DNA from 2 places in the Paenibacillus sp. KACC 21273 genome. Region 1 is predicted to be linked to the other one. Evidence: predicted binding sites of a transcription regulator. Region 1 holds the regulator's gene; the other holds the start of a gene.
The links. Region 1 encodes Rex, which represses fermentation and respiration genes when NADH is low (regulators of the CRP and FNR family bind a similar motif). Its sites were predicted from a motif close to TTGTGAAATATTTCACAA; they were not measured.
Positions count from the first base shown of each region.

Region 2: the regulator Rex is predicted to act here: its motif matches at 2,453-2,470, upstream of nadA (quinolinate synthase NadA).

Region 1 covers NZ_CP117876.1:2,030,942-2,035,420, reverse strand. The annotation lists gene PQ460_RS09250 (amidohydrolase) at 20-1,327, opposite strand; gene PQ460_RS09245 (redox-sensing transcriptional repressor Rex) at 1,320-1,967, opposite strand; gene dinG (ATP-dependent DNA helicase DinG) at 1,964-4,479, opposite strand, start outside.
Region 2 covers NZ_CP117876.1:5,300,149-5,304,627, reverse strand. The annotation lists gene hpt (hypoxanthine phosphoribosyltransferase) at 1-12, shown strand, start outside; gene ftsH (ATP-dependent zinc metalloprotease FtsH) at 156-2,210, shown strand; gene nadA (quinolinate synthase NadA) at 2,493-3,437, shown strand; gene nadB (L-aspartate oxidase) at 3,458-4,479, shown strand, end outside.

The sequences.
Region 1 (4,479 bases):
CTTTCCTGTCGACTTCCAGTTAGCGTTTAAGCAAACCTTCAAAAGCACTTTGGGCTTCATGACGAATTTTTTCTTCATCCAATGTTAATGATATACCGTCTTTGATCAATTGCTTACCGTCTACCCAGACATGCAATACATCTTTAGCAGATGCAGAATAGATTGTATGTGAAATAAAATCAGTACGTGGTAAGAAATGCGGTTGATCTACATTAAGTGCTGTAATATCAGCTTTCATTCCTACAGCGAATGTACCTACATCATTCAAAAATACAGATCTTGCACCGTATTCAGTACCCATTTTCAATGCTTCTAATGCAGGCACAGCTGTTGGATCGCCGGATACTCCTTTATGAATAAGAGCAGCCAAACGCATTTCTTCAAACATATCCAGATTGTTATTACTTGCCGGGCCATCTGTTCCCAAAGACACAACAACGCCTGCACGCAACAGATCAGGTACACGTGCTACACCACTTGCTAATTTGAGGTTACTACCCGGGTTATGAGAAATCGCTACTTTATTCTCAGCAAGCACTTCGATCTCTTCATCATTCAAATGAACAGCATGCGCTAACAATGCTGGACGAGTGAAAAATCCTAATTTCTCCAAATGAGCTACAGGACGTAATCCATAATCTGTAACGTTTAATTGAACTTCTGCTAGTGTCTCAGACATATGTGTATGCAGCGGCAAATCCAAATCATGAGCTGCTTGTACAAATTGTTCGATGTATGCAGGTGGACAAGTATACGGTGCATGTGGAGACATCATCGTTGTAATACGTCCATTCGCTTGACCATGCCAATCACGTGCAAAGTCGATTGATTGTTTTAGCTTTTGCTTTTGTTCTTCTTCTGAACACAAGCCGATTACACCACGCATCAATACTGCACGCATACCCGATTGTTCTACCACTTCGGCTACACGTTCTGAGCGATCATACATATCGAGGAATGTAGTTGTACCGCCTTTTAACATTTCTAATACAGACAGAGCAGTTCCCCAGTACACATCGTCACTTGTAAATTTCGCTTCCATCGGCCACATTTTTTCTTGTAACCATACTTGTAGAGCAAGATCATCTCCATATCCACGTAACAACGACATCGCTGCATGACCATGACTGTTGACTAGACCCGGAATAAAGAACAAATGATTGCCATCCACTACGGTTGTGTCTTCTTCGATCACAGGTTCTTCTTCTCCAAGATACGTAATCCATCCATCTTCAATCACCATATGTCCAAAAAGCATTGATTTCTCTTCGCTCATTACAGCAAACATACCGTTTTTGATGACCCATTTGTTCGAGGTGTTATTCATTAGTTTCATGTTCCTTTCCATCTTCCAGATAATAGGCAAGGCTTAATAAATCCGTTGTAAAATCAGCAGTATGCACACGAATATGCGGTGGAGCTTTCAAAATAATCGGTGCAAAGTTCAAAATAGCCTCGACCCCTGCTTCAATTAACTGATCTGCTACACGCTGTGCTTCAACATTAGGCACTGTAACAATTCCGATACGAATACTTCTCGCTTTGACTGTAATTCCAAGTTCATCAATAGGCTGTACGACTAATGTATTGATTAAAGAGCCTACTTTCGAATCGTTGGAATCAAACACAGCTACGATTTTCATTGTTTCTTTTAGATACATATTATAGTTAGAAAGGGCATGCCCTAGATTACCAGCGCCTACAAGTGCCACATTGATTTGTTGATCTAATTTTAAAATATGACGTATTTTCTCAATCAAATACGATACATCATAACCGATCCCTTTACGTCCAAAATCTCCAAAATAAGCTAAATCTTTGCGAATTTGTGCTGGATTCAAGTCTAATTTTTGTCCCAGTTCTTGCGAAGACACTGTAGGAACTTCACGTGTGTGAAGTTCGTTCAGATATCTAAGGTATACAGGTAGTCTTCGCACGACTGCTTCTGATATTTTGTCGGATTTCATGCTTGCTCCCCCTCTTGATTTACAGTTTCCTTTTCAGGTTCGGCCTGGCTAAGCCATTCTGTAATACGGGGTACCATCTGCTCTGTCGGCATATGTTCCATTTTGGGACCGGGCAATGAATATAGAAAATGCTTGCCATAATAGGACTCGATCACACGAGTGTCATAGACAATAACGATTCCCCGATCACTAGATGTCCGTACTAATCTACCAAAACCTTGTTTGAAACGGATAACTGCTTGCGGTACAGATAATTTCATAAATGGATTTTTCTTTTCTTTTTTCAGCCGTTCACTTTTGGCTTCAAGCAGTGGATGATTAGGCGGTTGAAAAGGTAAACGTACGATCGCCAGACAGGTTAACGCTTCGCCTGGAATATCGACCCCTTCCCAGAAGCTACTTGTACCCAGTAACACCGAAGCGGAACGCTCTTGGAATCTTCGAGTGAGCTTGGTACGACTTCCTCCATCGACCCCTTGTCCAAATACTGCAATATCGCTATGTGATAACTTCTCTTTCAATGGCTCATACACCTGCTTGAGCATCCGATAAGAGGTAAATAACACCATCATTCGTCCATTGGTCGCTTTGGCAGTCTCCGCTAATGAGTTCGCTAACGTATCTACAAAGAACGCATCACCAACACTGCCTTTGACACTTGGAAAATCGCGCGGAATTAACAACAGCGATTGCTCACGATAATTGAAAGGTGAAGATAACTGTTCAGTCATCAATCGACCTTCTTTTTCCGCTTCTACAAGCCCTAACTGTTCAATCATATATTGAAATTTCTTTTCTATTGATAAAGTAGCTGATGTCAAAATAATACTTTTCTTTTTATCAAAAAAGTACTCTTTCAATTGCTTGCTCACATCAACCGGTACAGCATACATCTGTAAAGACTTGCTACGGTAATTCCCATTAGCTTCATACCAGTAGACTGTATCTGTACTTTCCAGCTTCACAAATTGACGCAGATCATCTCGTACCACTGTTAAGTCTTTGAATAGACCCGACACATCTGTTACCAGACTATCTGTGCCTAACTGCTCATCGCTGTCTTTGATCTGATTCATCACTTGCTCGCCTTTACGAATCAACTGACTAAGGCCGATATGAATCTGATTCTCAAGCTCTGTAATCACATTCCATTCGGTCGGTTGCTTTTCCGGTAAAAGTCGAAGCGTGAACTGCCCGGCTTCACCAGGAGCGGCATCACTACGCTGAGGTAACAAAGCAAATAGTAACTCACTTAATTTATCCCAGTTTTCTTTGACATCTACAATTTCAGGATATAGATTATCAATCGCTATCGCCCAATCCATACCACGTTCATTGCCAGAAGAACCTAATTGTTGACGCAAAATCGCTAACTGACCATTTTTGCTGTCTTTGAACAATCTTAACAGTGGATGAACCAATGTGAAATATTTCATATGCATACCCAAGTGCTTACCTGCAACATCTTCTAGATGATGTGCTTCATCAATAACCAAGCGATCATAAGCAGGTAACAATTGATGCCCTGCTTTGACATCGGTAAATAATTTCGAGTGATTGGTAATGACTACATCTGCTGTACCTGCTTCATGCTTCGCACGATGGTAAAAACATTTGCGGAACCATGGACATGCACGACCCAGACAAGAATCGGTATCACTGGCTACCGTTTCCCAGAAGTCAGCACCACGATTACCCATATTGAGTTCTTCATCATCGCCAGTTTCTGTCGCATTTAACCAGACAATCATTTGAGCTGCAATCAATACATCTTCTTTAGGGCTTTGAAATTCTTTTGTATTTATTTTATGCTCAAATTTGCGCAGACACAAATAATGCTGGCGTCCTTTGAATACGGCAGCACGAAATGCAAATGGAACAACTTGAGTCAATAATGGAATATCGCGTTCTCGCAACTGTTCTTGCAAGTTAATCGTATGCGTACTTACCATGACACGATCGTTTTCTTTGACACTATGATAAATCGAAGGTAATAAGTACCCTAGCGATTTGCCTGTTCCTGTTCCTGCTTCGATCAATAGATGCTTATCATCGGTCATCGCTTTGATCACTTCTTCAAACATACGATTCTGCGGTTCCCGTTCTTCATAGTTAGGAAGCAGATTACGTAAGTTTTGTTTCACTTGCTCTAAAAATTCATCAAATGAAACATCTGCAAGTGGCATATTACCTCGCTCTTCATGAGCCGGCAAAATTTCATTCCAATCGCCTACTTTTAACGCCAATTGACGGAAAAAGCGATGTTCGTCCAAATCTTGAATCGGCTGTGCTTCTTTCTCCATCCGCACGCCATCAAAATACCAACCGAGATCACTATCCTGATTATCAAATAATTCAGATAAACGCTGGACTGTAATTAATGGTAGATCATTTAACTCTTCCAAGCACTTTAGAAATACATGAGCAGTCGCTAACGCATCACTATCTGCTTGATGAGGACGATCATGAACGAATCCCAAGTCTTTACTTACCATGCTTAACTGGTAGCTCG
Region 2 (4,479 bases), 2.1 Mb from region 1:
TATTCAAACTAATTACCTATGCTCTGATAACAGGCATATCCAAGTGTCGATATATTGTCCGACACCGTAATATCTGTTATTTGACTTCGAGCTCTATTGAGAACGTAAGTCTTGCTATGGTAAAATAATTTAAGTGTCTCGAGAGGAGGTAGGGGATGAATCGGTTCATCCGGAATTCGGGTTTCTATTTAATTCTTTTTTTAGTCGTGGTGGGCATTGTTCGTTACGTTAGTGACGGAAGTGAAGCTACCGATAATCCAAGATATGATCAGCTTAAAGCAGCACTTGCTGCTGGTAATGTCTCCTCTGTTACGGTTCAGTTTGATAACTATGCCTATTTGGTTACAGGTGAATACAAAAATAAACCAGCAGATGCTAAATCTAATGCGTTTTCTTCTTACATCCCTGCCACTGATGCGGCGATCAACGAGATCGAAACAGCTAGTGACAATGGGGGTACACAAGTAACCATCAAGCCGATGGAAGGCGACAGTATTTGGTTGTCATTTATCACTTCGATGATACCGCTTGTGATCATGTTTATTCTATTCTTCTTCCTTTTCAATCAAGCTCAGGGTGGCGGCGGCAAAGTGATGAACTTTGGTAAGAGTCGTGCTCGCTTGTATAACGAAGAGAAGAAAAAAATTACATTTGAGGATGTAGCAGGGGCTGACGAAGAGAAACAAGAACTCGTCGAAGTTGTTGATTTCCTTAAAGATCCACGTAAGTTTAACGCAGTTGGAGCTCGTATTCCTAAAGGTGTACTTCTTGTAGGTCCTCCGGGTACAGGTAAAACATTGCTTGCTCGTGCAGTAGCAGGAGAAGCAGGCGTTCCGTTCTTCAGCATTTCCGGTTCTGATTTCGTGGAAATGTTTGTCGGTGTCGGTGCGTCGCGTGTACGTGATTTGTTTGAAAATGCGAAGAAAAATGCACCATGTATTATTTTCATTGATGAGATTGATGCAGTCGGTCGTCAACGGGGCGCAGGTCTTGGTGGCGGTCATGACGAACGTGAACAAACGTTGAACCAACTCCTTGTTGAAATGGATGGTTTTGGAGCGAACGAAGGTATTATTATCGTAGCTGCAACTAACCGTCCGGATATTTTGGACCCTGCATTGTTACGTCCAGGTCGTTTTGACCGTCAAATTACGGTTGATCGTCCAGACGTGAAAGGTCGCGAAGCAGTACTGAAAGTTCACTCACGTAACAAACCACTTACGTCTAACGTAAGATTGGATACAATTGCGAAACGTACAACAGGTTTTACAGGTGCAGATCTGGAGAACTTGATGAACGAAGCAGCATTGCTTGCTGCACGTCGTAATCGTCGTGATATTTCGATGACTGAGGTTGATGAAGCGATTGACCGTATCATCGTAGGTACAGAAAAACGTAGTCGTGTTATTAGTGATCGTGAAAAACGCATCGTTGCTTATCATGAAGCGGGTCATACGATTGTCGGTTATTTCTTGGAGCATGCGGATATGGTACACAAAGTAACAATCGTACCGCGTGGACGTGCTGGCGGGTATGTTATTATGCTTCCTAAAGAAGACCGTATGCTTGTAACGAAACAAGAATTGTTGGATAAAGTTACTGGATTGCTTGGTGGACGTGTTGCTGAAGAATTATTTATCGGCGAGATTGGTACTGGAGCATATAGTGATTTCCAACAAGCAACAAGTATCGTACGTAGCATGATCGTTGAATATGGTATGAGTGAGAAGCTTGGACCGATGCAATTCGGTACTGCTCAAGGTCAAGTATTCTTGGGTCGTGATATCGGACACGAGCAAAACTATAGTGATAAAATCGCTTATGAGATCGATCAAGAAATGCACCGTTTTATTACGGAATCTTACGAACGTTGTCGCGAATTATTGCAAAAACATTCAAGAGAAATGCATTTGATCGCTCAAACATTGCTTGAAGTAGAAACATTGGATCTAGAACAAATCAAAGAATTGATTGAAACTGGATCTTTAAGTGATACAAATGGTGATGGTAACACAAGCGGTTCAGGGGAAACACCAGAAGGTGGCGAACCTACTGTAGATACAATCGGCGGTTCTTTAAGTTTGGAAAAAGACAACACTCCATCTACACCTGGATTAGGTAAAGACGGAGATATTCCGAACAGCCCTACCAATGGTCCTGGCGAAGATCGTGGACCAAATGGAACAGGTGGAAGCACACCTACTTCTTAATCAATACGACAGATGCAACAAATATCAAAGCCCGAAGATCATAATGATCTTCGGGCTTTTTTGTGTGTCATGAAATCCCTGCTCTAATTCACTGATTGACAAGTGACTATAGGATTGTGTACATTATTGGTTGAACATTGATCACAAATTAGACACAACTTATACTGTAGTACGGGATATTTTTCACAAACTCTCTAAGTAGCAATCTTCTACTGACCTAGAACCTACTTGTCTGTCTAACATTGTGAAATGAATCTCAAACAATGAAAAGGAGCGATTACGATGGAAGCGTTAGCACTAGAAAAGAAAGCAGAACGGGATGCAGAGCTCAGGGAACGTCTTTTACAATTAAAAAAAGAACGTAATGCAATTATTTTGGCTCATTATTATCAACGAGATGAGATTCAAGAAGTAGCTGATTTCCGTGGTGATTCTTTTTTGCTAGCGCAAAAAGCGGCTCAGACTGAAGCCGATACGATTGTATTTTGTGGAGTTCATTTTATGGGTGAAAGTGCTAAGATTCTAGCACCTAACAAAACAGTGATTATTCCTGATGAACGTGCAGGTTGTCCGATGGCGGATATGGTCAATGTCGATGGATTGCGTCGCTTAAAGGAAAAGCATCCCAATGCCAAAGTAGTAACGTATATCAATTCGTCTGCTGAAATTAAAGCCGAAACCGATATCTGCTGTACTTCTGCTAATGCTGTTAAAGTAATTCAATCTGTAGATTCCGATGAAATTATCTGGGTACCTGATAAAAACTTAGGGCATTATGTACAACAGCATACAGACAAAAAAATGATTATCTGGGAAGGCTACTGTAATACTCATGATATGTTAACAGTCAAAGACGTGATGGAGATGAAAGCCAAATACCCTCAGTCTGAATTTGTAGTTCATCCTGAATGTCGCCCAGATGTGGTAGCTTTAGGAGACTTTGTGGGCAGTACAACAGCGATTATTAAATATTGCAAAGAATCGCCTTGTCAGGAGTTTATTGTAGGTACAGAAGACGGTACAGGTTATCAGCTTCGTAAAGATAGTCCAGATAAAACATTTCGTTTTGCTAGTAAATATTTAGTATGCCCGAATATGAAAGTGAACAATTTAAAAAAATTAGTGAATTGTCTTGAACATATGAAACCACAAATTTATGTACCGCCTGTTGTTGCTGATCAAGCTCGTGTTTCGTTAGAACGGATGCTACAAGTATCTTCATCTTGAACGATTGAGAGGAAACCATAATGATCCCAAATCGCCTGATCGATTATCATTTGAGTGAATATATTCACAAACAAGTAGATGTTATTATTATAGGTTCAGGAATTGCAGGGTTATTTGCTGCTATTTTGGCAAGTGAATATAAGCACGTTCTTATGATCACTAAGAAATCGCTGTTAGAAAGCAATACCCGTTATGCACAAGGCGGGATTGCGGCAGTAATATCCACTGATGATTCTCCTCTATATCATCGTCAAGATACATTGCTGGCAGGAGCAGGGCTTTGTTCTTCATCTGCCGTAGATGTGCTTGTACAAGAAGGGCCAGCAGGGGTACAAGAACTGATAAGGTTGGGAACTTTATTTGATACGATTGATGGGCAGTTAGAGTTGACCAGAGAAGGTGCGCATAGTCATCGTCGTATTTTACATGCCAATGGTGATTCTACAGGGTATGAGATTGTTCGAGCGCTATCTCAACATGTAGCTGAACATCCTCGAATTGAAGTCTGGGATGAACATTTCGCTATTGATTTCATAACAGAGCACAATGAATGTAAAGGCGTTATCGTCAAACAACCGGATGGTAGTCTGATCTACGTACAAGCAGAAGCAACAGTGATTTGTTCAGGTGGTAGCGGACAATTATATCAATATACAACGAACCCAGATGTGGCTACAGGTGATGGAGTAGCGATGGCCTATCGTGCAGGAGCACAGGTGCGAGATATGGAATTTATTCAATTTCATCCGACAGCTTTGTGTTATCCTGGTGCACCACGGTTTCTAATTTCAGAAGCGTTGCGCGGAGAAGGGGCGATTTTACGGAATCGCAAAGGCGAAGCTTTTATGAAAAATTATCATCCATTACTAGAATTAGCGCCACGCGATATTGTAGCTAGAGCGATTATTAGTGAAATGGAAAAAGAAGATAGTGCTTTTGTATATCTGGATATTACACATGAGACAGAAGAAGTATTAAAACACCGTTTTCCAACGATTTATGAGACCTGTATGAGTTATGGTCTACAGCTTGCTCAAGATTG